DNA from 2 places in the Hydrogenophaga sp. PAMC20947 genome. Region 1 is predicted to be linked to the other one. Evidence: predicted binding sites of a transcription regulator. Region 1 holds the regulator's gene; the other holds the start of a gene.
The links. The regulator FNR, encoded in region 1, switches genes on or off when oxygen is low (the NO sensors DNR and NnrR bind a similar motif). The targets are predictions, from matches to a motif close to TTGATNNNNATCAA.

Region 1 (16,124 bases):
TCAATTTGGAAAAGTCTTCCAGCGACATGACACCGAGGTCTTTATTGCCTCGAGCCCGCACCGCCACAGCACCAGCCGCCTTCTCTTTGTCGCCCACGACAAGGATGTAAGGTGGCTTTTGCAACGCGTGCTCCCGTATTTTATACGTAATCTTCTCGTTGCGCAGATCGGCCTCCACCCTAAGCCCTTGATTTTGCAACGCCTTGGTGATTTCGCGACAGTAATCGGCCTGGGAATCGGTGATATTGAGCACCGCCACCTGCACAGGCGCCAGCCAAACAGGCAACGCTCCCGCATGTTCTTCGATGAGAATCCCGATGAAACGCTCCAGGCTGCCGACGATGGCGCGGTGCAGCATCACCGGGCGGTGCCGCGCACCGTCTTCTCCCACATACTCGGCGTCCAGCCGTTCGGTCATGAAAAAATCGACCTGCATGGTGCCGCACTGCCATTGACGCCCAATCGCGTCCTTGAGCGTGTATTCGATTTTCGGGCCATAGAAGGCGCCCTCACCCGGTGAGATCTCGAATTCGCAGCCCGAGCGGCGCAGGCTCTCGATCAAGGCGTGCTCGGCCTTGTCCCAGCTTTCATCACTGCCGATACGCGCCTCAGGGCGCGTGGCCACCTTGTAGATGATGTTGGTAAAACCGAAGTCCTTGTAAACCTTCTGCAACAACTCGGTGTAGGCCACACATTCGGGCAGGATCATGTCTTCGGTACAGAAGATATGGCCGTCGTCCTGCGTGAAAGCGCGCACGCGCATGATGCCGTGCAAGCCGCCGGACGGCTCATTGCGGTGACATTGGCCAAACTCACCATAGCGCAATGGCAAATCCCGGTAACTCTTGATGCCCTGTTTAAAAATCTGGATGTGACCCGGACAGTTCATGGGCTTCAGGGCGTACTCGCGCTTTTCGCTTTCCGTCGTGAACATGTTGTCGCGGTACTTGTCCCAATGGCCTGTTTTTTCCCAAAGACCCTTGTCCAGAATCTGCGGGCCTTTGACCTCCTGGTAGCCGTTGTCGCGGTACACACGGCGCATGTACTGCTCGACCTCTTGCCACACACTCCAGCCCTTGGGATGCCAGAACACGGTGCCGGGCGAATGCTCATCGATATGGAAGAGATCGAGCTCGCGACCGAGTTTGCGGTGGTCGCGCTTCTCGGCCTCTTCAATCATGGTCAGGTGCTGCTGCAGCTCATCCTTGGTGGCCCAGGCGGTGCCGTAAATGCGCTGCAACATTTCATTGCGGTGGTCCCCCCGCCAATAAGCGCCGGCGACTTTCATCAATTTGAAATGTTTGAGCTTGCCGGTGCTGGGCACGTGCGGGCCGCGGCAGAGGTCTTCAAACGCACCTTCGCGGTAGAGGCTCACATCTTCGTTGCCCGGAATACTGGCAATGATTTCGGCCTTGTAGTGCTCACCCAAGCCTTTGAAATAGGCGACCGCCTCGTCGCGGGGCAGGACCCGGCGTGTGACCGGCTCGTCTTTGGCGGCCAGCTCGGTCATGCGCTTTTCAATCGCGACCAGATCTTCGGGGGTGAAAGGCCGCTTGTATGAAAAATCATAAAAGAAACCGTTTTCGATCACCGGACCAATCGTGACCTGCGCCTCGGGAAACAGGTCTTTGACGGCGTAGGCCAGCAAATGGGCCGTTGAGTGCCGAATCACACCCAAACCATCGGCATCTTTCGCCGTGATGATCGCCAGCGGAGAGTCTTCGGTGATCTGGAAGCTGGTGTCCACAATCTTTTCGCCGACTTTGCCAGCGAGTGCAGCTTTGGCAAGACCCGAACCGATGGAAGCCGCCACTTCGGCCACCGTGACCGGTCCGGGGAATTTGCGCTGGGAGCCATCGGGGAGGGTGATATGCAACATGGTGTCGTTAGAAAATAGAAAAAGCGCGGGTAAAACCGCGCTTTCAGATTGAAAGAAAACCAGGCAAGCAGGTCAGGACATCACCAAAGAGGCCGAACCCAAGTTCGGAGTGTCATGAACACTCCTGCCTGTTTCTCAGACGCTGCTCTCATTCTATCGCTCGCAACTTGAACACAATGCGACCGCTCATTCACAGCATTCTTGTCCCGGCCAAAACACATCCACTTCGCAGTTGCCGCATCGACCAGTGGGTCAATTGCATTGCTGCGTGCGAAGCGAAGTGGGAATCGTACAGGACGCACCACCACGATTTGCGCACGACTGAACAGCACGCGTGTCAGCTTCTTCCTTGGAGGAGCCGCTGGCAACGCCGTATGCCCCATTGCTGCTAAACGCGAGCGATCCACAAGTTCCATTGCCCGAAAACTCCAACACCACCGAGCAGCCTGCCAGCCCACACTCGCCCAATGCATCCCCATTGGCTTCGGCTTGGGACGTGTAGCTAACCACAATCGCACCCACGCTATTACCGGCATCTACGGCGATCGCACCACGCGGCGTGGGATCTCCACCCCCACCGCAAGCACCCAGGACGGCCGCAGCGGCCAACACGATACCCAGTTTCCAGTTCTTCAGCACTTGGATCTCTCCTTTTGATGTCTGGCGCAGTTCAATTACCCACCTCTTTTGATTGTCACACGCCAAGCCGAAATTGAAACCATCTGTTGTCGGATATTGGCGACAAAAAAACACCCTGGACACACGGTGTGCGCCAGGGTGCGACTCCTCGGATCAAACCTGCGGGCTCAGAAAGCCCGCCGGCGAGGTCAGTGGAACTGCTCTTCTTCGGTCGAGCCGGTCAAGGCCTTCACGCTGGACGCACCACCTTGAATCACCGTGGTCACGTCGTCGAAGTAGCCCGCACCCACTTCTTGCTGGTGCGACACGAACGTGTAACCCTGCTCACGCGCAGCGAATTCAGGCTCTTGCACCATTTCGGTGTAATGCTTCATGCCTTCGCCCTGGGCATAGGCTTTGGCGAACTTGAAGGTGTTGAACCAGTTGATGTGGATACCGGCCAGTGTGATGAACTGGAACTTGTAACCCAGCGCAGACAGGTCTTCCTGGAAAGAAGCGATCTGCTTGTCGTTGAGGTTCTTTTTCCAGTTGAACGAAGGCGAGCAGTTGTAGCTGAGCAACTTGCCAGGGCAAGCGGCGTGCACGGCTTGCGCGAATTCGCGGGCAAAACCGATATCGGGCACACCCGTCTCGCACCACACCAGATCGGCATAGGGGGCGTAAGCCACACCACGGCTGATCGACTGCTCCAGACCGTTTTTCACACGGTAGAAGCCTTCAGGCGTGCGCTCACCGGTCAGGAATGGCTTGTCGTTGGCATCGTGGTCGCTGGTGATGAGGTTGGCTGCTTCTGCATCGGTGCGGGCCAGCACGATGGTGGACACACCCATGACGTCGGCGGCAAAGCGCGCAGAGATCAGCTTTTCGCAGGCTTCACGGGTTGGCACCAGCACCTTGCCACCCATGTGACCGCACTTCTTCACTGCGGCCAGCTGGTCTTCGAAGTGAACACCGGCAGCGCCTGCCGTGATCATGTTCTTCATCAACTCGAAAGCGTTGAGCACGCCGCCGAAACCGGCCTCAGCATCGGCCACGATGGGCAGGAAGTAGTCGATGAACTCTTTCGAACCTGGCTCGACGCCACGGCCCCACTGGATTTCATCAGCGCGCTTGAACGTGTTGTTGATGCGGCGAACCATGGTGGGCACCGAGTCGTAGGCGTACAGCGACTGGTCGGGGTACATGGTTTCGCTGGAGTTGCCATCGGCGGCGACCTGCCAGCCCGAGAGATACACCGCTTCCAGGCCTGCTTTGGCCTGCTGCATGGCTTGACCGGCGCTGATCGCACCGAATGCGTTCACATAGCCTTTTTTGGAACTGCCGTTGATCTTGTCCCACAGCTTTTCTGCGCCGCGCTTGGCGAGGGTGTGCTCAATGTTCATGCTGCCGCGCAGGCGCACGACGTCGGCTGCGGTGTAACCGCGCTTCACACCCTTCCAGCGTGGGTTGGTGGCCCAGTCTTTTTCCAGCGCTTCGATTTGCTGCTGGCGGCTCAGTTGTTCGTTGAGGGATTGAGGCATTTTGGGACTCTCCATGAAGTTGATAAGAAACAGGACGGCAACAAGCTGAAGAAGCGCCGATGGAACAAGTTTAAGTCTTATAGAAGACTTTAGGAAGCTCTTATGTCTTATATAAGACAAAAATTTTCTTTAATAAAATCAAAGGGATATCTACTGCATTTCTCTATGTGACATTCGATTTCCTGCATTGAGAAAATATGATGCGTTGCAGCATCGCATGCTTTCACGATATACACCGATACATCCGCCATGTGAAATCAACAGTTGCTCAACGACAGGGCAGTTCATGTGCGAGCGGGCCCCTGCCCTTGAGGCATGATCGCCTCCCATATGCCCCATTCGTCGTTCACCCCAAAACCTTGGCAGGCCTATGTCTGTTTGGCGCTCAGCATGTCTTTGGTCGGCAGCTATGTCGCTCTGTCCAAACCGCTGGTTGTGGTGTTCCCCGTGTTTCTGCTCGCCTGGCTCAGGTTTGGCATCGGGGGACTGGCCATGTGGCGCTGGCTGCGCAAGCCGCCCAAAGAGCCGGCCATGTCCCGGCGAACCAAGGGTCTGCTGTTTCTCGAGTCGTTTCTCGGCAATTTCCTGTTTTCCATCTGCATGCTGTTTGGCGTGAGCCTCACGACGGCGGTGGCCGCTGGCGTGGTGATGTCTTCCATACCGGCCGTGGTGGCCGTGCTCAGCCGGATCTTCCTCAAAGAACGCATTGACTTGCGCACCCTCGGCGCCATCGCCTGTGCGGCTGTGGGCATTGGCCTGTTCTCCCTGCAAAAGCCTGAGGGCGCAGGACAAGCCAACGCCGAAGCACACTTCATCGGTGTGCCGCTCTCGGTGTGGGGCAATTTGTTGATTTTTGCTGCCGTGGTTTGTGAGGCTTCGTACGTGGTGATCGGCAAGCTCCTCACCGAAGGCCTGGGGCCCAAGCGCATTTCGGCCATCATCAACCTGTGGGGGTTTGCGCTGGTCACACCCATGGGTTTGTGGGTCGCCTGGCACTACGATTTTTCAGCCGTCCCGCTCAACATCTGGACCTTGCTGGTGTTCTACGGTCTGGCCGCGAGCATGTGGACCGTGTGGCTCTGGATGACGGGACTCAAGGTCGTGCCGGCGTCTCGCGCAGGGGTGTTCACCGTGATGCTGCCCTTGAGCGCGGCCGCCATCGGCGTGCTCTTCATGGGCGAGCAACTCACCACCATGCAACTGCTTGCGTTTGGCATTGCCCTGTTTGGTCTGGTGCTGGCAACCTTGCCTGGCCGCAAGCCAACCGGGGTCGGCCCTCTCATCTGATCGCGACTACAGGCAAAACAGCCCCGTCGGATTGGTCAGACCCATCCAGAGCGCCCATCCCGAGGTTGCGGCCAATGCCAGGCCCGCCAGGCGAATCGCCCAAGAGCCCGACGCTGCGCCGCGCAAGCGCAACAAAAGCCACGGCGCCGCTGTCAACGAAACCGATGTGCCGAGGCAAAAAAGCGCCATGATGAGGGCGCCTTCCCAAGCATTGGCTGACAGTGACGCCACCAGCAGTGCCGAATAAAGCAAGCCGCAGGGCATGAGTGCCCATGCACCGCCCAAGATGAAGGGCGCTTTCCCCCCCAAACGGTTCAAGGCGGGTCGCGCCTTGCGCCACACGCCCTGCCCCAGGGTTTCAATCCACGCGGGTTGGCGCGCCCGCCAGATCAGGACAACACCCAGCAAAAACGCGGCGGCATGGAACATGGTCCACAAAGGACGGATGGTGATGGTTTGCGTGCCCAACAGGGCCAGCCCTTGCACGGTTCCGGCCGCGAAAGCCCCCAGCAGGGCATAGCCGACCATGCGGCTCAGCTGAAAAGACCACAAGGCCCTGGTGCTGTGCACCCCAGCCGCACGCCCGATGCCCGCACAGGCAGCACCGCACATGGCCACACAATGCGGCCCGCCCACCAAACCCATGAACAGGGCCGTCACGGCCATTGATGTTTGCATGGCCCTACTCTACCCATTGCGCAGTGGCCGCAGAGGCTGAAACGACAAACCCACTCAAATGATCTTGGAAAAACGGGCCCGGTCCAGATCGACCTGGAGGTTTTTGTCGAACACCATGGCAATGGCCCGCACCAGATACCAGCCAGCGGCGGTGACCTTCACACTGCTGTCGTGAACCTCGACCAGTCCATGGGCCTGCATGTCGGCCAGCACTTCGAGCTCTCGCGCAAAGTACGCCTTGACCTTGATGAGGTGTCCGAGCTCAATCGACTCGAAGTCGAGTTCTCCCTGGCACATGATGGACATGATCACCGCCCGGCGCAGCAGATCGTCACGGGACAAGGCCAGCCCGCGCACGATGGGCAGTCGACCCTGATTCAGGGCGTCGTAGTACTCGTCCAGCGTTTTGGCATTTTGGCTGTAGGTGGCACCGATGCGCCCGATGGCCGAAACGCCGAGGGCGATCAGATCGCAATCGGGCTGTGTGCTGTACCCCTGAAAATTGCGGTGCAAGCGCCCTTGGCGTTTGGCCACGGCCAGCGCGTCGGTGGGCAGCGCGAAGTGGTCCATACCCACATACACATAGCCGCCCTCGATCAGCGCATCAAGTGAAGCGGACAACATCGACAGTTTGTCACCGGGGCTGGGAAGCTCAGCGGCCACGATGCGCCGCTGGGGTTTGAAACGGGTCGGGAGATGCGCATAGGCGTACAGCGCAATGCGATCAGGGCGCAACTCGTTGATCTGGATCAGCGTGCGCGCGAACGACTCGGGGGTTTGCAAAGGCAAGCCGTAAATGAGATCCACGTTGATCGACTCGAAGCCGATTTTTCGGGCCGCGGCCACCAGCGCAAACACCTGCTCAGCGGGCTGCACACGGTGCACCGCCTTCTGAACCGCCGGATCAAAATCCTGCACCCCGAAGCTGAGCCGGTTGAACCCGAGGCGCGCCAGCGTTTGCAGGCGCTGATCGGTCACCGTGCGCGGATCAACTTCGATCGAGTATTCCCCTCCTGGTACCAGGGTGAAATTGCGGCGGATCATGGTCATCAGGTCTTCCAGCTCCTCGTCGGAGAGGAAGGTTGGGGTGCCGCCACCCAGGTGCAGCTGCGAAACGTTGTGCCCTTTGCCGAAGTGCTCAACCTGCAGCTCCACCTCTCGGGACAGGTAGCGAAGGTACTCGGCCGCGCGCTCGTGGTGTTTGGTGATGACCTTGTTGCAGGCGCAGTAATAACAGACCGACTCGCAGAACGGAATGTGCACATACAGGCTCAAGGGCAACGCCATGGAACCTGCCCGGCGTTGTTCCAGCGCCTGGATGTAATCCGCCTCACCAAAAGCCTCTATAAAGCGGTCGGCTGTGGGGTAAGAGGTGTAACGGGGACCTGGGATATCGAACCGCTTTAGCAGTTCGTCGGGGATCGTGTGGCTCACTGACTTTTCTCCAATACTGAGCATTGAATGTGCCCCAAGACGCCAGGGCGCCCTTTGATCTTTGTCAAGCCTAGGTATGCCCCGAAAAGCTGCCCGCAAGAGAAATCCAGTGTTTCCCGGCGTTTATGGCCTGATGCACTGGCGGTGCTGTAAAGTCCCCAGTGATTACCCGGGGAAAAATATGGACGTTCAAAGCATCAAAGTCGCCTGCTCAAACTGCAATCTCCGTGAGCTGTGCCTGCCTATGGGCCTGAATCCAGAGGAGATGGACAAGATGGACAACGTCATCTCTTCTCGCCGCCGCATCAAGCGCGGCACGGCCTTGTTCAGCACGGGTGAAAAATTCACATCCCTGTACGCCGTGCGTTCTGGCTTTTTCAAGACTTGTGTGACCACGGCGGATGGGCGCGACCAGGTGACGGGTTTTCAGATGACGGGGGAAATTCTCGGGCTGGACGGCATCGTGAACGACCTTCATTCCTGCGACGCGGTTGCCCTGGAAGACGCTGAAGTTTGCGTGATGCCTTTTGACCAGATCGAAGAGCTCTCGCGCGAATTCACCACCCTGCAGCATCACATGCACAAAATCATGAGCCGCGAGATTGTGCGCGACCATGGCGTGATGCTGCTGCTGGGCAGCATGCGTGCGGAAGAGCGGCTCGCAGCCTTCCTGCTCAATTTGGTGCAGCGCTTGCACGCGCGCGGGTTCTCACAGTCCGAACTGATCCTGCGCATGACACGCGAGGAGATCGGCAGCTATCTGGGCATGAAGCTGGAAACCGTGAGCCGAACCTTTTCGAAGTTTGTTGAAGATGGCATCATTGAGGTCAAGCAGCGCTACGTTCACATCAAGGACACCGACGGATTGCGGCGCATTGTGAATCCGCAGACCTGCGGATAAAGCACCGAATCGAACCGCTCCGCCAAAAAGAAAAGCCCCCTGCAGAATTTCCCGCAGGGGGCATTTTTTTATCGAGAAGATCAAGCTCGATCACAGGTAGCATTCTTCGCACATTCACGCGGGCGATCCTGCTCAGGGACCGGGCAACGGTTGACCTCAAACGGCGACATCGCCAACAAAGTTGTCAAGGCGCTGGAGAGCATCGTAGCCATCCAAAAGATGAAAAATGCCCCTGTGTAGATGGCTTCACGCGAAAGGCTGAGGCTTTGTCCTTGCCAATGCATCTCGCTGGGATCCACAAAGGCAAAGACCAACATCTCCAACACCGCGGCCATCAAAAAAGCGGGCCACATGATCCACATCCAACGCTTTGCCTTCATGGGTCACTCTCCTGTATTGCTGTCAGAGCAATGTCTGTGCAGCGTATTCAATTTGCGGGCGGTGCGACCTGGGTGGTGGCGTGATTGCGCGCCTGGCCAGCGGGCATCATGTTGAACAAAGCCGCCTCGCGCGCTTTGCCCTCAAGGGCATGGGCCGCTTTCAGGTCGCGTTCATAGTCGTTCTTGTTCAGGACCGGATCTTGGTACTTCACCGCAATCACAGCCGTTGCAATGGCTGCGATCACAACCACCACCGGGCCACCCACCACCATCCACATGTGGGGAACACTCCACCAAGCAACGGGAGGCACAGGATCGGTTGAGTTCGAGGTCATGGGGTTCTCCTGGACATAGGACATAGGTTGCATTTCAACGGGGCACAAGGAAGGCCGCCTTTTCGGAGACTTGAGACACATCCTTGCCGGTAGAGCGGACATCAAAATGGATGGTGTGCGACCCCGTTTTTGCCGAGTTCGGTGGAATCTGAACCCGCAGCACGGCGGATCGAACCTCGGTGGGCAACACTGTGATTTCGGACTCGGACGCAATCGTTACGCCGTCCAAACCAGAAACCGTGATCACATAGGTCTGAGGCGACTCCGTGGCATTCATGACCTGCAGGCGGAACACGTTTTCAATGCGCCCTTGATCCACCATGCGTGCCAGCGCACCGCGATCCCTGATCACGTCGACTTTCAATGGCGTGCGCAAATACAGGCTCACCATCACGGCTGCGGTGATCGCCATCAGGATAGCTGTGTAGACCAACACCCGAGGGCGCAGGCCGCGTTTGATCATTTGGGCGGTAGACCACCCATTGGCCATGCCGTTCTGTGTGGAGTATTTGATCAGCCCCTTGGCATAACCCACCTTCTCCATCACCTCGTCACACACGTCAATGCAGGCGCCGCAGCCGATGCACTCGTATTGCAGGCCATTGCGAATGTCGATACCCGTGGGGCAGACCTGAACGCACAAAGTGCAATCGACGCAAGAGCCGAGGTTGAGCGCTTTGGGGTCGGCCTTCTTGGACCGCGGCCCACGGGGCTCTCCACGCGCCTCGTCGTAGGTGACGATCATGGTGTCTTTGTCGAACATCGCACTTTGGAAGCGCGCATAGGGGCACATGTACTTGCAGACCTGCTCGCGCATGAAACCCGCGTTGCCATAGGTCGCAAAGCCGTAGAAAAACACCCAGAAGATTTGCCAAGGGCCCAGCGACGCCGCAAGAGACAACGCCGCGAGCTCCTGAATGGGGGTGAAATACCCAACAAAGGTAAACCCTGTCCACAAGGCAAACGAGATCCACAAAGCGTGTTTAAGCCACTTCTTGCCGAGCTTTTCACCCGAGAATGCGGCCTTGTCCAGCCGCAAGCGCGCCGAACGATCGCCTTCAACCTTTTTCTCTATCCAGAGAAAAATCTCGGTGTAAACGGTCTGGGGGCAGGCGTAGCCGCACCACAAGCGCCCGGCCACCGCCGTAAACAAAAACAGCGCCAGTGCAGAGATCACCAGAAGACCCGTCAGGTAAATGAAGTCCTGCGGGTAAAGCACCAAGCCACCGATGAAAAATCGGCGCGCTTCCAAGTCAAACAAGACGGCCTGGCGACCATTCCACTGCAGCCAGGGCAAACCGTAAAAAACAATCTGCGTCAGCCAGACCGTTGCCCAACGCCAGTTCGAAAACAGGCCTTTGACCGATCGCGGATAAATTTTCTTGCTTGACGCATACAACGACACCATCACTTCGTCATCGGGCGGAATGCCCTTTGGCGTGTCGCTGGGGGTGTTGCTGACCGGCGCAAGAGGGCTGGAAGCAGCGTCTGGCGTAGTAGAGCTCACAAAATCCCTGACTTAAAAATACCACGAGGCCCCGAAAGGCCTCGTCAAGAAAACGCTCAGTTGGCAGCGACAGACTTGTTGGACATGCCCCAGACGTAGGACGCCAGGACATTGATCTGCTCTTCATTCAACAAGGCCGCCTGTGCAGGCATGGCATTGGTGAAGCCTTTGTTGACCGCCGAAATAATGGCCTCTTCCCCCCAGCCATGCAACCAGACACCATCGCTCAGGTTGGGGGCACCAATGGCCGCCATACCTTTGCCGTCCTGTCCATGACACGCGGCACAAGCCGCGAATTTCAACTTGCCCTGAGAGGCACGAATGCTGTCATGCGGGCTGCCTGAAAGGCTCAGCACATAGTTCGCCACATTGCGGACGTCATCAGCGTTACCAACAGCGGCGGCCATGGGAGGCATCACGCCGGTACGGCCCTGGGTGATGGTGGTTTTGATGTACGCGTGATCGCCAGCGCCGAGCCAGTCGCCATCGGTCAGGTTAGGAAAAGCCTTGGCTCCGCGAGCATCAGAACCGTGGCACTGCGCGCAATAGTTCATGAACAAACGCTCACCGATAGCCATGGCCTGGGAATCCCCGGCCATTTGTTCTGGGGTCATGCCATCGAACTTCGCATAGATCGGTGCGATCGCAGCTTCAACCTTCTTGACTTCCGCCGCGTGTTGACCGGCAGAAGACCAGCCCAGCAAGCCCTGGTAGCGCCCAAACGTGGGGTAAAGGGCACCATACACAAAGGCAAAAATCACCGTGATGATGAACAAGTAGACCCACCACCTTGGCAGAGGGTTGTTCATTTCACGCAAATCACCATCCCACACGTGGCCCGTGGTGTTGTCAGCCGCTGAAACCACCTTGGTGGTGCCACTGATCCACAGCAATACCGCGCAAGCGATGATGCTCAGGGTGACCAAGCCGATCACGTAGTAGTTCCAGAATTCGCTCGTAAAGTCGCTCATGATGTTTCTCTTGTTCGTAGCGGGTTTTATTCGTCCTGGAAAGGCAGCTGCGCTGCCTCGTCAAAATCCGCCTGGTTGCGACGGGACCAAGCCCAGGCAACAATGCCCACGAAGGTCAGCAAACTGACGACGGTTATCGCGCTGCGCAGATCGTTGATGTCCATGATGCAACTCCTTATTGGGGTTTGGCTTCAACCGCAGGCGTTGCCGCCGCCTCAGTGGCCGCAGCCATAGACGCAGCCGATCGAGCCGTACCGAGCATCTGGAGATAGGCGATCACGGCGTCCATCTCCGTCTTGCCCTTGACTTCAGCAACCGCGTTGGCGATTTCTTCGTCGGTGTAGGGCGCGCCCAGCTTGCGCAAGACCTCCATACGGCCTGGAGAGTCTTCCGCATTGACCATTTTCTTGTCCAGCCAGCTGTAGGCCGGCATGTTGGACTCGGGCACCAGATCACGCGGGTTGTTCAGGTGAATGCGGTGCCATTCATCGCTGTAACGGCCACCCACTCGGGCAAGGTCAGGTCCCGTGCGCTTGGAACCCCATTGGAATGGTCGGTCGTACACGAACTCACCAGCCACAGAATATGGGCCATAACGCAGCGTCTCGGCCTGGAAGGGGCGGATCATCTGCGAGTGGCAGTTGTAGCAACCTTCGCTCACATAGACATCCCGGCCAGCCAGCTGCAACGCCGTGTAGGGTTTCACACCTGGCAGCGGCTCGGTCGTGGACTTCTGGAAGAACAGGGGAACAATTTCCACCAGACCACCAATCGAGACCACGATGGTGATCAGCACGATCATCAGGAAGTTGTTGGTTTCAATGCGCTCGTGCGTGAAACCTTTGGGTTTTGCTTGGTTTGCCATTTTTATTGTCCTCAAGCGTGCGCAGGATTGAGAGCAGGGATGCGCACTTCTTCAATCCGACCCTGGCCGATTGTTTTCAGCACATTCCACAACATGATGCACATGCCGCTCAGGAACAGCAGACCACCCAACAAACGGATCACATAGAAGGGGAAAGTCGCCTTCACGGATTCAACGAAGGTGTAGGTGAGACTGCCGTCGGGGTTGACCGAGCGCCACATCAAACCCTGCATCACTCCCGCGATCCACATCGAAGCAATGTAGAGCACGATACCGATGGTCGCCACCCAGAAGTGGATTTCGATGGCGGGGACCGAATACATCTTCTTCTGGCCAAAGAGGCGCGGAATCATGTAGTACATGGAACCCATGGTCACCAGACCCACCCAGCCCAGGGCACCAGAATGCACGTGGCCAATGGTCCAGTCGGTGTAATGGGACAGCGCGTTGACGGTCTTGATCGACATCATCGGGCCTTCGAAGGTGGACATGCCATAGAACGACAGCGACACGATCAGGAAGCGCAGGATGGGATCGTCACGCAGTTTGTGCCAGGCGCCCGAGAGGGTCATGATGCCGTTGATCATGCCGCCCCAGCTGGGAGCCAACAAGATGAGCGAAAAGACCATGCCAACCGACTGGGTCCAGTCGGGCAAAGCGGTGTAATGCAGATGGTGAGGACCTGCCCACATGTAGGTGAAGATCAGCGCCCAAAAGTGCACGATCGACAGGCGATAGGAATAAACGGGACGCTCGGCCTGCTTGGGGATGAAGTAATACATCATGCCCAGGAAGCCAGCGGTCAGGAAGAAGCCCACCGCGTTGTGGCCGTACCACCATTGCACCATCGCATCTTGCACACCGGCATACATGGAGTATGAGTGGGTCAAGCTGGTTGGCCACTGGAGGTTATTAAAAATGTGCAACAGCGCGATGGCAATGATGAACGCACCGTAGAACCAGTTGGCCACATAAATATGGCGAACCTTGCGCGCGCTGATGGTGCCAAAAAACACGATGGCATAGGCGATCCAGACCACGGCGATCAAGACATCAATCGGCCAGATCATCTCGGCGTATTCGCGGCTCTCCGTCAGGCCCAGGGGGTACGTGATCACCACCGAAATGATGATCGCCTGCCAGCCCCAAAAGGTGAACCCGGCCAGCTTGTCAAAGATCAGACGTGTTTGACAGGTGCGCTGAACCACGTAATAGCTGGTCGCGATCAAACCCGACCCGCCGAACGCAAAAATCACCGCACTGGTGTGCAAGGGGCGGATGCGACCATAAGCCAACCACTCGATGCCCTGCGTCATGTCAGGCCAAGCCAGTTGAGCGGCAATGAACACGCCCACCAGCATGCCGACCACACCCCAGATGATGGTCGTGACGGCAAATTGCCTGACCACTTTATCGTTATAGACCGCCGCCTGGCTGGTCTTTGCTGTCACGGACATACAGAACTCCTCACAAATGTCACTACTGAGAGTGTGATTATTGACAACCGCTATCGCCTTGACTTAAATCAATCGTCACGAAGAATGCGCTCGCCTTCGCGCTCGATGTTGTCAAATTGACCCGCCTGCAGGGCCCACCAGAACATAGCGATGATGCAAAACACGAGCAACACCGACACAGGGATCAGCAAGTACAAGATATCCATGAGGCACCTCTAAGCACGGCCGCAAACGGACGTATTGTCAATGAATAAGCACTGGCGGATATTATGCGACTGCGCCCTGGATCGCCGGGGTATCCGACCCAGTCACCCCGCCATAGGCCGTCAGTCGCAAGGCATTCGCGATCACCAGCAATGAACTGCCCGCCATGCCCAAGCCGGCCAGCCAGGGCGGCATCCAGCCCACCAGGGCCATGGGGATGCTCACAGCGTTGTACAGCGCGGCCCAAGCCAGGTTTTGTTTGACAATGCGCAAGGTCGCCCTCGCCTGCTGCACGGTCAGGGCCACATCCATCAACCGCCCGCCCTGGATCACGCAATCGGACTGCGCCTGTGCCAGAGGTGCGCCATGGCCCAAGGCAAACGAGGTGTCGGCGCGGGCCAGGACAGGCCCATCGTTCAAGCCATCGCCCACCATCGCCAGGCGCCAGCCGCGCGCCTGCAAATCGCTCACTTCGGCGAGCTTTTGCTCCGGCGAGGCTCCCGCGATCACATGATCCACGCCCACCGCCTGTCCCACCCATTGGGCAGCGGCATCACGGTCCCCCGAGAGCAACCAGGTCTCAAGCCCCAACGCCTTGAGCGCCTGGACCGCCTGCTGAGCGTCTTCCCGCAAACTTTCCCGGAGTTCAAATGAAGCCAGCCAGCCGTCTTGATCCGCAAGGTACACGCTGGCTTCGGTGTCAGCATCCAGCACCGATCCCTGAAGCCCACAGAATGCGGCCGATCCCAGCTTGATCCAACGGCCGTCGACCCGCTCGCCCTGCATACCCTGGCCTGCCAATTCCACCACTTGCGTCAACTCGGCAGCGCCAGCGCGGTCGGGCGAGCCATCGCTGTCGGCAGCCACCAAAGCGCGGGAAACCGGGTGGAGCGAGCCACGCGCCAGCGCGGCAGCGAGCGCCAGGCCCTCTTCGGATCGCACGCCCTCACGGGTCTTCACCCGGTCGAGTTCCAGGCGGTCGTGGGTCAACGTCCCCGTTTTGTCGAAAACGACGGCATTGATGCGAGACAAGGTTTCCAGGGCCTGCAGTCGGCGCACCAGAATGCCGCGACGTGCCAGAGCCCCCGCAGAAGTCAACATGGCCGCAGGGGTTGCGAGCGAAAGCGCGCAAGGGCATGTGACGATCAGCACGGCAACCGCCACGGCCAGCGCCTTGGTGTGATCGATCTGCCACCAATACCACCCGGCCAAGGCGGCTCCCAACAGCACCAGGACCAGAAAAGGGGCTGCAATCCGGTCGGCCAGAATGGCCAGACGTGGTTTCTCGGTACTGGCTTTTTCCATCAGCGACACGATCTGTGCGAAACGCGTGTCCCGTCCCAGCCGATCGACGCGAAGCTCCACCGGTCCAGCCAAATTGAAACTCCCAGCCACCACCAACTCACCCTGCTGGCGGACAACAGGGTGTGACTCTCCCGTCAACAAGGCTTCGTCCACGGTAGCGCTGTGGCTCAGAACGGTGCCATCTGCCGGAAAAGCCTGCCCGGCCTGAACACGAACTTCATCGCCCAGCACCAGACGCCGAGCGGACACCGACTCGAAGCTGCCGTCGACCTTGCGCCGGTCACACACTTCCGGCAGCCGGTTCATCAAACTGTCCAGGGCGCCAGCGGTGCGGTCGCGCGCCTTGAGCTCCAGGTAGCGGCCACCCAGCAAAAAGAAAACAAACATGGTGAGGGAGTCAAACCAGACCTCGTGCCCCCAGGGACCAGCCGGGTCAAACACCACCGCTGAGCTCACCAGGAAACTCACCAGAATTCCGATGGATACCGGGGTATCCATGCCGACACGGCCATGCTTGAGATCGCGCCAGGCGCTGCTGAAAAAAGGCCCCGACGCAAAAAACACCACGGGCAAACTGAGCAGCCAGCTCGCCCAGCGCAACAGCTGGCCGATATCGGCCGGAATCTCCCCCGGCACGGTGACATAGGCGGGCAAGGCATACATCATCACTTGCATCGCGCAGAAACCAGCCACGAAGAGGCGCCACAAAGCGTGGCGCGTTTCCCGCAAACGTTCGCTGATGGACAAGGCCTGGTGCATGGG
Region 2 (16,124 bases), 630 kb from region 1:
ACGGCTGCCAGATGTTCGCCGAGTTGGCCGACATCATTCCCGGTGCCGAAGCCTGGCCCCGGTTCACCACCAACCAGAGCGAGCGTTTTGAAGCGCGCCTGTCCATGGTCGAGGTGCTGGAATCGCCCAGCCTGTTCCTGCAAGGCATGGCCGGCAGCCGCTTGCCCATTGCGGTAGCGCACGGCGAAGGCTACGCCAACTTCAAGCACCGCGGTGATGCGTCAAAAGCGCTGGCCGCCATGCGCTATGTCGACAACGCGGGCGCCGCCACCGAGCAATACCCGTTCAACCCCAACGGCAGCCCGGGCGGCCTGACCGCCGTGACCACGGCCGACGGCCGCTTCACCGCCATGATGCCGCACCCCGAGCGCGTGTTCCGCAACATCCAGATGAGCTGGACGAACGGCGATCCAGCCGCGCAGAGCCCGTGGATGCGCATCTGGCGCAATGCGCGACGGGCTTTGGGATGACACCCCCGCGCCGTGCTTTGCACGTCACCCCATCAAGGGGGGCAACACCAGCGGCATGGCAAGGCCAGTTCCGTGGTGTTCCTGGGTTAAGGCATTGCTGACTTCGTTCCGATGTCGAAAACCTACCCGTTGAACCCGGAAACCATCGAGGCCTATGCTGCCGATGGTGCGGTGGTCTTGCGTGGGGTGCTCAGCGCGGCAGACTTGCGGCAGTTGGAAGCCGGCGTCGAACGCAACCTGGCCCATCTGAGCCCCTTGGCCTTGGTGGCCAGCGAAAAGGATGATCCGGGCCGGTTTGTCGAAGATTTCTGCACCTGGCAAAACAACCCGGCGTACCGGGAGATTCTGGAAAACTCAGCGCTGCCGCACATCGCCGCCCAGTTGATGCAGAGTGAAACAGCGCGCCTGTACCACGACCATCTGCTGGTCAAGGCATCGGGTACCCGCCAGCCAACCCCTTGGCACCAGGATCAGCCTTACTACAACGTCAGCGGCCGCCAAAACGTGAGTTTCTGGACCCCTGTGGATCCGGTGCCACTGGCGAGCACGCTGCGCTTCGTGGCGGGTTCACACGCAGGCACCTGGTACATGCCGCGCACCTTTCGCGACAACCAGGCCAAATGGTTCCCCGACGGGGCATTGGCCGAGTTGCCGGCCATCGATGCCGAGCCGCAGCGCTTTCGCCAACTGGGCTGGGCACTGGAGCCCGGAGATTGTGTGGCCTTCCACATGCTCAGCCTGCACGCATCGAATGGCACGCCGCCCGGTACGCGCCGCCGTGTATTCTCAGCGCGCTACCTCGGCGATGATGCGCGCCATGCGCCGCGCCCCTGGCGCACGTCGCCACCGTTTCCCGGCCTCCGTGAGCGCTTGCCCGATGGCGCCCCGATGACCGATCCCCTTTTTCCACTGGTCTGGCCTGCGGCCTGACCACGCACCCGAAAGAACTTCACCCCATGGCCGCATCCAGCCTTCTCGCCCTCATCGACGACATCGCCACCTTGCTCGACGATGTGGCCGTCATGACCAAGGTTGCTGCCCGCCAAGGCATGAGCGCCGCCGATGACGTGGCCGCCATGACCCAGATGGCCGCCAAAAAGACCGCTGGGGTGCTGGGCGACGATCTGGCGCTCAACGCAGAGCAGGTCACCGGTGTGCGGGCCGATCGTGAGTTGCCCGTGGTCTGGGCGGTGTGCAAAGGATCGCTGCTCAACAAAGCCATTCTGGTGCCAGCCGCGCTGGTGATCAGCGCCGTGGCGTCGTGGGCCATCACCCCCTTGCTGATGCTGGGCGGCCTGTTCCTGTGTTTTGAAGGCGCTGAAAAACTCCTGCATGCCTTCTTTCACAGCAAAGCTGAGGACAACGCCCACCATGCCGATCTGGTCAAGGCCGTGAACGACGAGGAGGTCGATCTGGTGGCCTTCGAGAAAGGCAAGATCAAAGGCGCCATCCGCACCGACTTCATCTTGTCCGCCGAAATCATCGTCATCACCCTGGGCACCGTGGCCGCCGCATCGTTTGGGCGCCAGGTGTCTGTTTTGGTCGGGATTTCCATCATCATGACGCTGGGGGTTTATGGCTTGGTCGCAGGCATCGTCAAGCTCGACGACGCCGGTTTGTACCTGACCCGTCAGGTGGCCAGCTGGAAGCAGGCCTTTGGCCGGGGCATTCTGGTGTTTGCCCCCTGGCTGATGAAGGCCCTCTCGGTGGTCGGCACTGCCGCCATGTTCCTGGTCGGCGGCGGCATCCTGTTGCACGGCATCCCGGCGTTGGGCCACGCTGTGGAGCAGCTCACCGAAAATATGGGCTGGGTTGGCGGCCTGCTGAACAGCTTGGCCGGCGGTGTCGCCGGGCTGATCGCAGGGGGCGTGGCTGTTTGGGTGTTCAACACCGTACAACGCTTGCGCGGGCACGCGCCAGCCCATTGAGGCGCTACCCGCCCCTCAGCAGCCGCCGTCGCACACCGACAGCGCCCTGGCAACGTTGCTGCGCGTCTGCTCGATGAAGTAGTCGAGAAAAACCCGGGTGCGTTGCGGCATGAACTTGCGGCTGGGCAGGGCGGCGTACAGTGTGTAGCGGTTGGTGATCCACGGGCTCAACACCCGCACCAGCGCCCCCGTGAACAGGTGTGGCGCGGCCAGTTCCACGGTGGTCGCGGTGATGCCGGCGCCATCAATTGCCGCACGCATCAATGTGTCGGTGTGGTTTGCCCACAAAACAGGCTTGACGTCCACGTCGGCCACCTGTGATTCGTCGTCTGAGCGGAACAGGTGCCAGGGTCGGTTGCGCAAGCCCGATGGCGTCATGCGCAGGCAGTCGTGTTGCAGCAAGTCGGCAGGTGTGGCGGGCGAGCCGCGTTTGGCCAGATAGGTCGGTGAAGCCACCAGAATGGCTTCGGTTGAAATGACCTTGCGCGCCACGATGTTGCCGTCAAAGCTTGCGTCCGCGCCCATCAGGGTCACGTCAAAGTCCTCGATGGGCGGCTCCCGATGCGACGCCACCTCGATATCGAGCAAGATATTCGGGTACGCCTGCCGAAAGCCCGCCAGCGAAGGGGAAAGGATGTGGGTGGCCAGCACCGGAGGCGCCAGAATCCGCAACGTGCCGCTCAACTCCTGGGTCTGCGAACTCACCAGAGCGTGGGCTTCGTCCAGATCCTGCAGGATCATGCGCACCCGCTCTACATACTGCTCACCCGCTTCGGTGAGCGATTGGCGCCGGGTCGTGCGGTGCAGCAAGCGGGTACCCAGGTGTTCTTCCAGATCAGCCACCAGGCGTGTCACCACGGCAGGCGACATGTCCAGAGCGCGCGCGGCAGCAGCGAAGCCGCCTTCGTCGATCACGCGCAAGAACACGCGCATTGAGCTCAATCGGTCCATAGTTCAGATAATTGGGGTTTCGAAGCCTCGATTGTTTCACATTCCGCAATACAGAGTCTCTAAACCAAGGGTTTTTCCCGATGGATGATCGTTTTAAAGTTCATTCATCGCAGCAAACAACGCTTCCGAAACAAATCGAAAAGAAGCGAAATCGCAGTGAAAAGACAACCGGCCGTGTGGCCGGCACGATCCATCAGCCAGTCATTCAAACCTTTGTATTTCCGTCTCGAAAGGACACACACCATGAACTCCGCAAAATTCTCCGCCATCGTTCTCGCCGTCGCCGCTGTGGCTTCGGGCTCCGCATTTGCCGCTGACAGTGGCCTGACCCGTGCTCAGGTGAAAGCCGAACTCGCCGCTGCCCAGCGCACCGGCAACGTGATCGCCAACAGCGAGAGCGGTGCCCTGGCCAAAGACGTGTCTCCCAACCTGTACCCCGCTGCTTACACCACCGAAGGTCTGAGCCGCGCCCAGGTGAAAGCCGAACTCGCCGCTGCCCAGGAAGCTGGTGATGTGATCGCCAACGGCGAAACCGGCCAGACCGTGGCCGAATTGAACCCCGCCCAATTCCCCGCAACGCTGTCCACCAAAACCCGCGCAGACGTGAAGGCTGAGCTGGCCCTGGCCCAGCGCACAGGCGACATCGTGATCAACGGTGAAACCGGCGAGACCCTGGCCCAGGCCTACCCAGCGCGCTACGCCACCGACAATGCTGTGGCCCAGAACCCAGCCAACGCGCAAGTCTCTGCCCGTTAAGAAGCGACTTCGGTCAACCGATTTCGTGACGGGTCCCCCCTCCGAGGCACCCTCGGGCGCAATATCAAGCCGGCAGCGTGCATACGCAGCTGGCTTTTTTTCGCAAGAGAATTCCTGAGGGCAACCCTTTGCTCACGAGTATTGACTTGCATCAAGGTGCCAATGCCAGCGCTGCCTAGACTGCAGAACCACCGCATCGCGCGTGCTCCAGGGCACCTCTGATGCCCACGCCGCGAGCCAGAGGAGCCCCCCATGTCCGAGACAAAGAGCCCAGTCGACACCCCCATCAGCAATTTCAGCAACTGCCACGTCGGCATTCTCAAGCGCCTGCAAGCGCTGGACGAACTCCCCGCCTTGCTGGAGCCCGCAGCTCGCGCCCGCTCTATCGCCGAACAATCGCTGGAATTTTTTCGGGAAGCCATCTTCGAACACCACCTCGAAGAAGAGCGTGAGCTGTTTCCCGCCGTGATCGCCAGCGCGAAGCCCGGTGAAGAACTGGCCCGCGTCAAAGCCATGGCTCAACGCCTCACCAACGAGCACCGCGCCATCGAACTGCTCTGGAAGCAGCTGGAAAAAGACCTCAAGCAGGTGGCCAAAGGGCACAACACCCACCTGGACGTGAGCGAACTCCACCGCCTGGTCTCGGAATACCAGGGGCATGCCCGGTTCGAAGAAGCCGAATTCCTGCCACTGGCCGAAGAAATTCTGGGGCGCAACAGCAACCACATGGCGGCCTTGGGTATGTCGCTGCACATGCGCCACGTCAAACCCGTCAACGCTTACATCTGATCCCGGCCTTCGGCCGCGCGGAGTGGGACGGGCGGCGGAGCCCCGCGAAAGGCAGCTGGGCGCTGCACGCACGATTCCACGGGCTTTGATACATTTGTGGCCAGCCCCCCAGCCGGCGGCGAGTGCAGCCAACAACACAAACAGATCCTCATGTCTGCTTTTGAGGCGGGTTGAGTGGGGCATTGGCCAGGCTGGAAGGTGCTGAGCATGTCGGCCGCAGGGCGGCATGGTTTCCACAACAGCCATCGGAGCTCCATGTTCAATACCGTGCTCAACATCGGTGACGTCGGTCACGCCATCCAGCTTGCGCTTGCGCCAGCCTTTCTATTAACCGGCATCGCCGGCCTGCTCAACGTCATGGCCGGCCGTTTGGCCCGCATCATCGACCGTGGCCGCCGTTTGTCTGAACTGAGCCAGCCCCCGGGCGCGCAGTTGAGCGCAAACCAGAACGAAGAGCTGCACAGCCTGGAACGCCGCCGCCACCTCGCCAGCGCCGCCATCACCGCCTGCACCCTGGCCGCACTGCTGGTCTGTACCGTGATCGGCTCGCTGTTTCTGGAGGTATTGCTGCAGTTTGATCTGAAATGGGTCATCGGCCTGCTGTTCACTTGCGCCACCCTGGCCATGGTGACGGGGCTGACCTATTTCCTGCAGGAAGTGCACAAAGCCACCCTCTCGGTGCGCATACCCAGCCCAATGAAACCGCCCACCGACCACCCCTGAAGGCTTGGTCACCAGCCGCCCCCTACCATTTTCCAGAATCCACCCGAAATTGAACAGCAAACCTTACATGCCCAACAGTCCTGCAAACGCCACGCCTGAACACTGGCAAACCGACGCCGGCAGCGCCTCTGTTGCCGTGCTCACCATCCCCGGCCAGTTGGCCCGGGCGCGGGTATTTGATGTGGACGTGACGCTGCTGGTCGACGTGCCTTCAGCAACGACGAATGTGGCCACCAAAGCCCCCTCGAATGAGCCCTGGCACGAACTGAGCGTTGAATTCGACGGCCAACGCCAATGGAGCCGACGCATCCCCAGCCACAGCCCAGGCCAGACCGACGGGCTCGACTACCACCAGCGGGTGCGGCTCGAGGCCGAGCAAACGCTGAAGGTGAGGGCGGTGGTGAAGGTAAAAGGTTCGCGGGTTCGTCAACTGGTGGTGGAAGCTCGGGAGGAGCTTTGATCTATCGCCAAAATGGACTGTCCCTCGTCGGGTAGACAACCTGTTCCTATCCTTTGAGCACAGGAGGCCGTGATGGGAACACCGAGGCTGATCCCGGAACTCAAGGAAGAGGCGACGGGCGCGGGAATGAGATTCTTCGCGACCCGCTGCGCAGAGAACCTTTCTGGATCGGTGGGGCGCCAAATGATCAGTAGCTGAAGTGGGCCAGGATGGCGAGGCTGGACGTGTCTTTTACATCCTGCAATTCGGCGCCATACGTGGCGCTGAATCGAACCCGCTTGTTCAAAAGCATATTTGCTTGAAGACTCAGCAGCGTGGAGTTGATTTTCTCTGACTGAAAAACCTCGCTTTGCACGAAGCCCGCCGTGTTCGACTCTTCCATGGACACGGTGATGGCGTCACGGTACAGGCTGGATGTGTGGTTCAAGCTGCCACCGAACTGAACTTGGGCGCCCCCTTTGAGAAAGATGGGATTGGACTGGATATCAACACCCACGCCGGAGAGCAGTTCATTCATGCGCGACGAACTGTATTTCACGTCGGAGGTGTAGAGCGAAGAAAACTCGGCGGCATCCAGGCTGTGGGTCTGTCCAGTCAGCGATACCCAAGGGGTGATGCTGAGACCACCACTGCGCATGGGATAGCGCAACTTGTTGACCATGGACCAAGTGTCACCGGTGTTCTCGTTGGTCAAATTCAGATTGACGAGGTCGTCTTGGGACTGGTTGGTGAAATCCAGGTTCAGGTGGGACACCTGAGAGCTGAACATCCCGCCGGCCAAGGGTTGGTGCAAGTAGGCGGAAAGGGCGTTGGATGTGTATTGGCGAGACTGGTGCTCTTGAGCGGATGTCAAGTCTGTGGACTGCTGGTATTGGAACAGTGCCACACCGATCCGGGCATCGCTTGGCTTTTCCGAGGTGCCCAGGCCGAAATCCAGTGCCAGCCCTGAGGGCGTTGATTGTGAAAATGAGGTTTGTTCGCTGAACGGACGAAACACCTGGCTGGTCTGCGATGAGGATTGACTCAGCGCATTCTCCTCCGTGATGCCAAGAGGCAACAGCCGAAACCCATACTGAAGCGCCTGCCCCTTTGTTTTTCCGAAAGACGTGCTCAACACCAGCGTGCCATCATCGATGTCTGCATTGAGCTGGGCGGCCGAGTCGGTGCCCGCGCTGACGCTGTTGGCCCAGTCCCATCCGCGGGTGAGGTAGTGCTGGTAAACGCTGGTGATGACTTGCTGTCCCAGGCTGCCGAAATGGTTGCCGTTGAAGTACAGGGTGTCGATGCTGGATCGGCTGGCGTCGGCCGTGGTCACGTTGGCAAACCCGTAAGCCTCCGGCGTTGCGTAAATGCGCTCGAAGGCCGTGTACAAGTCCACCGCGATGATGTTTGCTTGGGTGTTGGCAATGCCGGCAATCATCGTGTTCCACGTGGTCACCTGACCTGACGTGCTGTCGACCACATTCGGATTGCGGCTCCAGTCGTGGATCTGGGTGACGAATATCCGCCTGTTGTCGTCTGCGGCGCCGGCCGCAATGAGTTCATTGATACCCGTCAGGTAGTCTGCGGATGCGGTGACCAGATTGTCAGCGCTGCCTGAGTTGCCGATGTCGTTGTAGCCGAGATAAACCACCGAGAGATCGCCATCTGCAATGGCCTTGCCACTCAGTGCCGTGGCGAGTTGTTTTTCAAAGGTCGACTCTGTACCACCGCTGGTGGCCGAGGCCCCACCGATGGCGTAGTTCAGGTTTTCCGATACCAGTCCATTGGCCTGCAACTGCTCCGACCAGTTGATGGTGCCGATGGAGCTGGTGTAGTCGGTGTCTGAGTAGCTGTCGCCAAACACCCGCATGGTGTTGACCTGGACTTCGCCCAGTGTGCTGCTGCCGGTGGCGCTGTAGGGATTGGTTACCGTTGCTGTGGATGAGCCACTGCTGGCGCACCCGGTGAGCAGCGTGGTTGCGGCAATCGCGGTGAAGGAGAAGAAGGCGTTTGAGTTCAAGAATGTTCCGCGGTAGGCGCAGTTTGGACCTGGGGCGGGGTGCACTTTGCTCGATAACAATGGAGTGAGTGTGGATTCGTGGCGTGCCGACCCGTTGACCCAGCAGTTGCCGAAGAGGTCGCGTGTGAACACTTTGTTTTTGAGATCGCTCAGGCTGTCGCTTAACCGGTTAGATGGAGGTCAGCCAGTGTCGTGGGTTGAATGGCGGTGGTTGTTTAAAAAAAGGCTTGCCGGTGGTCCGCTGCGGACCGAAGCCACGGGGCTTCGGGCGTGCAAGAATCGAACGGAATTTTTTGGCCGAAAACTTTGACCATCAGTGGAAACCGATATTGCCAAGGAGATTGCCTGTGAACACACCCACCGAAACCCCAAAACCCGCCTTTGTATTGGTGCACGGCGCATGGCATGGCGCGTGGTGTTGGGCGCGGGTGCTGCCTTTGCTGCGACAAGCCGGCCATGTAGCCCATGCCGTTACGCTCTCCGGCGTGGGCGAGCGAGCGCACCTGATGGGCCCGGACATTGATCTGAACACCCACGTCCAGGACGTGGTGGGCCTGATCCAGGCGGAAGAACTGCAGCGCGTGGTGCTGGTGGGCCACAGCTACGGCGGCATCGTCATCACCGGCGTGGCAGACCGTCTGCAACATGAGCATCCCGGCCTGCTGGCACATCTGGTGTACCTGGACGCCGTGGTGCCCGAACCCGGCGAGAGCTGGAGCAGCCGTCATGCGGCCGAGACCCAGCAAGCCCGCGTGAAAGCCGCTGAATCCAGTGGCGGCATCAGCTTCCCACCGCCCGACGCCTGTGTGTTCGGCCTGAGTGGCGCCAACCGCGACTGGGTCAACCGGCGCCAGACGCCGCAGCCTTTTTCGGTCTACCAGCAGGCGCTGCATTTCAATGCAGACCGGGTCGCTGCATTGCCGAGAGCCTTTATCGATTGCACCAACCCGGCCCTGCCAACCATTGCGGCCTCACGCGTGAAGGTTCGCATTGATCCGGGATGGCGGGTGGTAGAAATGGATACCGGACACGATCCGATGGTGAGCGCGCCCGTGGAACTGACCCGGCACCTCCTTGACCTCACCTGACCGCACCGTGAACCAACGCCTCGACCGCATTGACATCTTGCGCGCCATCGCCATCTTGTGGATGACGGCGTACCACTTCTGTTTTGATCTGAATTACCACGGCCTGATCGATCAAAACTTCCACCACGATCCGTTCTGGACCTGGCAGCGCACGGCCATCGTGAGCCTGTTTCTGTTCACGGCGGGGCTGTCGCAGGCTGTCGCAGCACAGCAGGGGCAAACCTGGTCGCGTTTCTGGAAGCGCTGGGGCCGGGTGGCTGGAGCGGCAGGGCTGGTGACTGTGGGGTCCATGCTGATGTTCCCCGACAGCTTCATCTACTTTGGCGTGTTGCACGGCATTGCGGTGATGCTGATTCTGGTGCGGCTCACGGCGGGGTGGGGCGTGTTGCTCTGGCCGCTGGGCGCCTTGGCCATTGGGGCCAAGTTTGTGGCGCCGCTGGCCATAGCCGCCTGGCCTGCGCTGGCGGTGCTCAATCAGCCGGGGCTGAACGCTCTGGGCCTGATCAGCCAGTTGCCGATCACCGAAGACTATGTGCCTGTGTTGCCCTGGCTGGGGGTGATGTGGTGGGGCATAGCGGCCGGGCGTTGGGCGCTGGCGAATCGTCCGGCCTGGCTGGGCGCAGGGCAGACCCCTGCGCAGGGCTTGGTAAAGCGTGCCCTGGTGGTGTTGGGCCGCTGGAGCCTCAGCTACTACCTGCTGCACCAGCCGGTGATGCTGGGTTTGATCGCTGCAGCGTTTTGGGCCCTGGGTTGATGGCTCCCGCAGGGGATGAGACCCCACGAGAAGTTAACGGCGGGCCCAACCCGAGCGGGCCTGGGCAGCCGCCAACTGTCATGCAACAACAATCGCTCCGAGCACGTCGTCAAGCGCGGTGAGTAGCCTCTCCACATCGGCTGCCGTGGTCTGCAGGCAGACCAGCATCATATTGTGAAACGGGGTGATCATCACGCCACGGTTGAGCAAGCCGAGGTGGATCAGGTGCTCCAACTCGCCGTCCAGAATGGCGCCGGCCTCGGCGCCGTTGCGCGGCGGTGTGGGCGTGAACTGGAACTCGGTCCGAGTGCCCACCTGGGTGACACACCATGGCAGCTGGTAACAGGCGATCAAGGCGCGCACCCCCTCAGCCAGCTGCTCGGCCAGCGGCAGCATGTGGGCATACGCCGCGGGGGTGATCACTTCGGTGAGCGCGGCTCGCATGGCGGCCATGGCGAGCATGTTGCCGGTGAGGGTGGTGCCGATGCCGCTGTGGCCCGGGGGCGCATCCTGTTTGGCCTGTATGGCGCGCGCGGCCAGGTCGGCACTCATGCCGTACACCGCACAGGGCACACCGCCGCCCACGGGTTTTCCCAGCACCAGCGCGTCGGGCTTGAGGCCAGCCGCCTGGGTGTAGCCACCGGGGCCGGTGCTGATGGTGTGGGTTTCGTCGGCCACCAGCAAAGCCCCGTATTGCTGGATCAGGCGCTGGGCAGCCTCCCAATAACCGGGCTGGGGCAGCACCATGCCGATGTTGGTCATGACGGGCTCTGCCAGCACACAGGCCACATCGCCTTCGGCCAAGGCCGCTTCCAGCGCGGCCAGGTCGTTGAACTCCACCACGACGGTGTGCTCGGTGAGATCGTGCACCTGGCCCAGGAGGCTGCCGCGCTGCACGGGCACACCATTCACCAGATCCACAAACACGTCTTCGATCGTGCCGTGGTAGCAGCCGTTGAACACCAGCAGTTTCTTGCGGCCCGTGGCGGCTCGGATCCAGCGAACGATGTAGCGGTTGGCATCGGTCGCGCTCATGGCGAACTGCCAATACTGCAACCCAAACCGTTCGGCCAGTGCCTCGCCCACCACCGAGGCGTCTTCCGTGGCCAGCATGGTGGTGTAGCCGCGGGTGGCCTGGGCCTGCAGGGCGGCGGCCACGGGCCCGGGGGAATGGCCCAGCATGGCGCCGGTATCTCCCAAGCAGAAGTCTGCAAGCATGTGTCCGTCTGCGTCGGTGACCTGCGCGCCGCTGGCGTGGTCCACATGCAGGGCGAACGGGGTTCCCCAGTCGGTCATCCAGTGCAGGGGCACGCCAAACAGCAGGTGTTGCTGCGCCCGCGCAGCGAGGGCAGCAGAGCGCGGGTTGCGCTGAACATAGCTTTCCCGCTCACGGGCCAGAAACACCTGGGCGCGAGCCCAGTCCAGCCCGGCGCGGGTGGCCGGTGCTGCAGTGGACGGTGTGAAAGTGGCGACGGTGTCTGGAATAGACATGTGTGTGGCTCCTGACAGGATGGGCAGGGTCAACAAGGTGAGCCCGGGTACCAATTGAACCAAATTCAGGCGGTGCAGGGCGGTCCAATGCGCCAAGGGACGTTGGCACCAGTGGGCTTCGGGCTCTCAACCAGGCAAAAAAAAGCGCGGACAGGCCGCGCTTTTCTGATGTGGGGCATCTGGCGCAATGCGCCAGAAATCACTCCACTTTGGCTTTTTCGCGCAAGGTGGTCTGGAACTTGGCCAACTTTTGCTGTTGCATCTGCTGGGAAATCTGATCCTTGATTTCTTCGAGCTTGGGCAACTGGGCCTGGCGCACGTCGTCCACGCGGATGATGTGCCAGCCAAACTGGCTCTTGACGGGCTCCTGGGTCATCTGGCCCTTTTCGAGCTTGATCATGGCTTCAGAGAACTCGGTCACGTAGCTGGCCGCGTTGGCCCAATCCAGGTCACCACCATTGGCGCCCGACCCTGGGTCTTTGGATTGCTTCTTGGCGATGTCTTCGAACTTGGCGCCGCCTTTGAGCGAAGCGATGATGGCCTTGGCCTCGTCTTCCTTTTCAACAAGGATGTGGCGGGCGCGGTATTCCTTGCCGCCGTTGGTCGCGACGAACTTGTCGTACTCGGCCTTCACTTCTTCGTCGGTCACCGGGTTTTTGGCCTGGTAATCCTGGAACATGGCGCGGATCATGATGGTCTGGCGTGCCAGCTCCATCTGGACTTTGTAGTCTTCGGTGGCGGGGATGCCGCGCTTCAGGGCTTCCTGCATGAAGATTTCACGCAGGATGACTTCTTCTTTCAGTTGGGCGCGGGTGGCTTCGTCCACCGGGCGGCCCGCCGCAGCTGCCTGCTTGGCCAGCATCTCGATCCGCGCCGTGGGCACGGCCTTGCCATTGACGATGGCCACGTTTTGAGCGGCAGCCCAGGGGGCAGCCACGATCAGGGCGGCCGCTGCAAGGGCCGACAAAGAGAATTTCATGATGTTCCTCAAGGGAGTAGAAAAAAACGGAGATGAAAAAGACACGGAAAAATGGACTGGAAGCCGTACTAGCGCTGGATTTCAATGGCCAACGCGTGCAATCCGGCATCGGTGAATTTTTGCAGCGCATCATACACAAGACGGTGCTGCGCCACACGAGACTTGCCCGCGAACGCTGCGCCGCCAATGCGCACGCGAAAATGGGTACCGTAGCCCAGACCGTTGGCGCCCGCATGGCCCGCGTGGGCCTCGCTTTCGTCCAGCACCACGAGGGTTTCGGGCGCCAAGGCTTCGCGCAACGTGGCCTCCAGCGCCGCCTGGGTGGGAATCGCGGTTTCACTCATGGTTCTTGACCTCGGTTTCTTTGTCGGCGTCATCGTTGATGAACCGGGCAATGTAGAGGCCCTGGCCCACGATGAAAATCACCGGGAAGGCATAACCCCAGAGTTTGAAATTCACCCAGTCTTCGGTGGAGTAGTAGGTGGCGACGTACGCGTTGATCGCGGCCATGAACAGGAAATACCCGATCCAGATCACGGTCAGGCGCGCCCACACCGCGGCGGGCAGGCTGAGCTGGGTGCCGAGCAGCATCTGGAGGAAGTTCTTTTTCCAGCCCCACAGGGCCGCTCCGAGCACGATGGCCATGCTGGAGTACAGCACCGTGGGCTTCCACTTGATGAACCGTTCATCGTGCAGCGCCAGGGTCAGCACCCCAAAAACGATCACCAGCGCCAGCGTGACCTTTTGCAGCGTTTGCAGCTTGCGGTCGACGGCGTAGATGATGCTGCTCTGCAACAGGGTGGCGGCCATGAGCACCGCAGTGGCGGTGTAGATGTCGTACAGCTTGTAGGCACCCACGAACAGGGCAATGGGAAAGAAGTCAATCAAAAAGCGCATCGTTCGGATTATCGGTGTTTAGACTTAGGCTTGGCTTTAAAGGTGGTGCTCACTGGGGCCACCTTGAACCTTTCCGAGCCCGGATGATGCTTCACACGCACCAAGCCGCTTGTTTTAACCCGACTGAAGAGACCGCCATGACACCCGATCACCCGCAACAAGCCCTGCTGACTGTCGCCCTCATGGCGGCCTTCGCCGACGGCCACAAGGCCGACGCCGAGCGAGAAGCCATTCGGAACATGGCGCAGCGCCTGGACGAATCAACGGGAACCCAGGTTTTGGCCGGGCTGTACCAGGACGTGTTGCTCAAACGGGTTGCGCTGGACGATGCGCTGGCTCAATTGCAAGACCCGGGCCAACGGCAGCTGGCCTATGAAATGGCGGTGGCCGTGTGCGATGCCGATGGGCGGCAAAGCGCTGCCGAAGTTCAATTCTTGACCGATCTCAAAAGCAAACTCGGCCTGAGCGAAGCGGCGACCGAAGCTTTTGACCAGGCCGCCGAGGCGGTGGTGGCCGCGGGCGAGGGTGCAGTACCCGCGCTCAGCTCAAATACACCGCCGGCACGGCCTGCCAACCATGCGCCTCTCGAGCCCGAGCTGGACAGCCTCATCCTCAATGCCGCCAAAATCAACGGCGCACTGGAATTGCTGCCGCAGTCCTGGGCGTCCATGGCCATCATTCCGCTGCAGGTTCGCATGGTCTACAACATTGGCCAGGCCCATGGCGTGCAGCTTGATCAGGGCCATATCAAGGAGTTCATAGCGGCGGTGGGCGTCGGCGTGACCTCGCAATACCTCGAACAGTTTGGGCGCAAGCTCCTGGGGGGGCTGCTGGGCAAGGTGGCGGGCGGCCTGGTTGGCGGGCTGGGTCGAGCCGCTACGGGGGCGGCGTTTTCCTTTGCTTCTACCTACGCCCTGGGCCAGGTCGCCAAACGTTACTACGCCGGCGGGCGCCAGATGAGCACCGCGCTGCTGCAAGAGACGTTTCAAAGCCTGATGGAGCCCGCCAAACGGCTGCAGGCACAACACATGCCGCAGATACAGGACACCGCGCAGTCCCTGGACATGAGCAAAGTGCTGGGCATGGTGCGCGGCCAGTGAGGCCCCAAGAGTCAGAGCCCCGTTACACCCCTTTACCCTTTGCCCAAGGGTGAGCAGTGAGTGGCCGGCAGAATGGACAGATGTCCTACATGTCCGGAACGGGCGTCTCCGCATACTCTGCTTCAACGCCCTCAAAGCCCTATCAATCCTTTCAAGAAAGTAGACCCATGCAGCTTTCCCAACGTTTCAAAATGCTCGCACTCGCTGTCGCCGTGACCAGCCTGGCTGCCTGTGGTGGCGGCCGCGACGATCCGCTTCCCACCGACTCCACGAGCGACCCGGTGGCCAAGTATGTGGGTTCCTGGATCAGCACTTGCGTGGAAGACAGCGGAGCCTCCGCCCAGGCACGGGCCGATTTGCGCAAAACCTCGCCCACCACCATGACCGGTGACATCATCGCCTATGCCTACATCGGGCGGTCGTGCTCAGGTCCGTCCGTTCGTGACAAAAAAGTGCTGTCGGACCTCAACGTCACCTTCACCGGCACCACGACGACCCAGGGCCGCACCGCCGACAAATTCGAGGGTACCTCGGCGCAGGGCGAAGGCAAGGTCTTGTTGTTCAGCGATAACACGACCATGTTGGTGGGTGACCCCGACTCGCCCGATGACGCACAGGGTTTCCCCACCGAGTTTCTGAAATACAGTCTGTCGCGCCTCAATTAAGCAAGGCAGCATGTATAAAAAAAGGCTCCCTCAGGAGCCTTTTTGCCGGGTGTTTGCGGGCCCGTCAGGCGGGCAAAAAGCCTTCTACCGATAGGTAGCGTTCGCCGGTGTCATAGTTGAAACCCAACACCACGGCGTCGGGGGCCAGGTCGGGCAACTTCTGCGCAATGGCAGCCAGCGTTGCACCCGATGAAATGCCAACCAGCATGCCTTCTTCGCTCGCGCAGCGGCGCGCCATCTCACGCGCCGGCTCGGCGTCGACCAGAATCACACCATCGAGCAACTGGGTGTTCAGATTGCCGGGAATAAAGCCTGCGCCAATGCCCTGGATAGGGTGGGGCGCTGGTGACCCGCCCGAAATCACGGGCGAAGCGACAGGCTCCACCGCATACACCTTGAGCTGGGGCCACTGGGCCTTCAGCACCTCGGCGCAACCGCTCAGGTGGCCACCCGTGCCCACGCCGGTGATCAGCACATCGATGCCATCGGGAAAGTCTGCCAGGATTTCCTGGGCGGTGGTGCGTGCATGGACCGCGGTGTTGGCCGGGTTGTTGAACTGCTGCGGCATCCAGGCGCCGGGTGTCGCTGCCACGATTTCTTCTGCGCGCGCGATTGCGCCTTTCATGCCTTTTTCCTTGGGCGTGAGGTCAAAGCTCGCGCCGTAGGCCAGCATCAGGCGGCGGCGCTCGATGGACATGCTGTCGGGCATGACGAGCACCAGCTTGTAACCCTTGACCGCAGCCACCATGGCCAGGCCCACGCCCGTGTTGCCCGAAGTGGGCTCCACGATGGTGCCGCCGGCCTTCAGCACGCCTGATTTCTCGGCGTCTTCGATCATGGCCAGGGCGATGCGGTCCTTGATCGAACCACCCGGGTTGCTGCGCTCGGATTTGATCCAGACCTGCTGCTTGGCGCTGCCAAAAAGGCTGTTGATGCGCACATGGGGGGTGCGACCAATGGTCTCAAGAATGTTTTGGGCTTTCATCTGTTGTCCCTTCTCGTGCACTCACGATTGCTCAAAAATAAACAGTATCGCCGCAGATCAATCACATGGCTTGTGTCAGGATTTGC

Region 2: the regulator FNR is predicted to act here: its motif matches at 4,247-4,260, upstream of E5678_RS05920 (hemerythrin domain-containing protein).

The regions. Positions count from the first base shown of each region.
Region 1 covers NZ_CP039252.1:678,482-694,605, reverse strand. Annotated here, with positions in the region: gene thrS (threonine--tRNA ligase) at 1-1,879, opposite strand, end outside; gene E5678_RS03185 (DUF4189 domain-containing protein) at 2,132-2,641, opposite strand; gene aceA (isocitrate lyase) at 2,707-4,038, opposite strand; gene E5678_RS03175 (DMT family transporter) at 4,429-5,325, shown strand; gene E5678_RS03170 (sulfite exporter TauE/SafE family protein) at 5,332-6,003, opposite strand; gene hemN (oxygen-independent coproporphyrinogen III oxidase) at 6,058-7,461, opposite strand; gene fnr (fumarate/nitrate reduction transcriptional regulator Fnr) at 7,619-8,338, shown strand; gene E5678_RS22560 (hypothetical protein) at 8,419-8,718, opposite strand; gene E5678_RS03150 (FixH family protein) at 8,766-9,053, opposite strand; gene ccoG (cytochrome c oxidase accessory protein CcoG) at 9,088-10,461, opposite strand; gene ccoP (cytochrome-c oxidase, cbb3-type subunit III) at 10,617-11,531, opposite strand; gene E5678_RS03135 (cbb3-type cytochrome c oxidase subunit 3) at 11,558-11,695, opposite strand; gene ccoO (cytochrome-c oxidase, cbb3-type subunit II) at 11,707-12,396, opposite strand; gene ccoN (cytochrome-c oxidase, cbb3-type subunit I) at 12,408-13,853, opposite strand; gene ccoS (cbb3-type cytochrome oxidase assembly protein CcoS) at 13,922-14,059, opposite strand; gene E5678_RS03115 (cation-translocating P-type ATPase) at 14,121-16,124, opposite strand, start outside.
Region 2 covers NZ_CP039252.1:1,309,691-1,325,814, reverse strand. Annotated here, with positions in the region: gene purL (phosphoribosylformylglycinamidine synthase) at 1-470, shown strand, start outside; gene E5678_RS05940 (phytanoyl-CoA dioxygenase family protein) at 582-1,400, shown strand; gene E5678_RS05935 (DUF808 domain-containing protein) at 1,427-2,398, shown strand; gene E5678_RS05930 (LysR family transcriptional regulator) at 2,414-3,331, opposite strand; gene E5678_RS05925 (DUF4148 domain-containing protein) at 3,593-4,105, shown strand; gene E5678_RS05920 (hemerythrin domain-containing protein) at 4,358-4,894, shown strand; gene E5678_RS05915 (DUF2721 domain-containing protein) at 5,150-5,617, shown strand; gene E5678_RS05910 (hypothetical protein) at 5,685-6,077, shown strand; gene E5678_RS05905 (SGNH/GDSL hydrolase family protein) at 6,265-8,079, opposite strand; gene E5678_RS05900 (alpha/beta hydrolase) at 8,427-9,167, shown strand; gene E5678_RS05895 (heparan-alpha-glucosaminide N-acetyltransferase) at 9,229-9,921, shown strand; gene E5678_RS05890 (aspartate aminotransferase family protein) at 10,000-11,412, opposite strand; gene E5678_RS05885 (peptidylprolyl isomerase) at 11,612-12,394, opposite strand; gene E5678_RS05880 (BolA family protein) at 12,460-12,735, opposite strand; gene E5678_RS05875 (septation protein A) at 12,728-13,288, opposite strand; gene E5678_RS05870 (DUF533 domain-containing protein) at 13,426-14,388, shown strand; gene E5678_RS05865 (hypothetical protein) at 14,556-15,053, shown strand; gene cysK (cysteine synthase A) at 15,118-16,038, opposite strand; gene E5678_RS05855 (iron-containing alcohol dehydrogenase) at 16,100-16,124, opposite strand, start outside.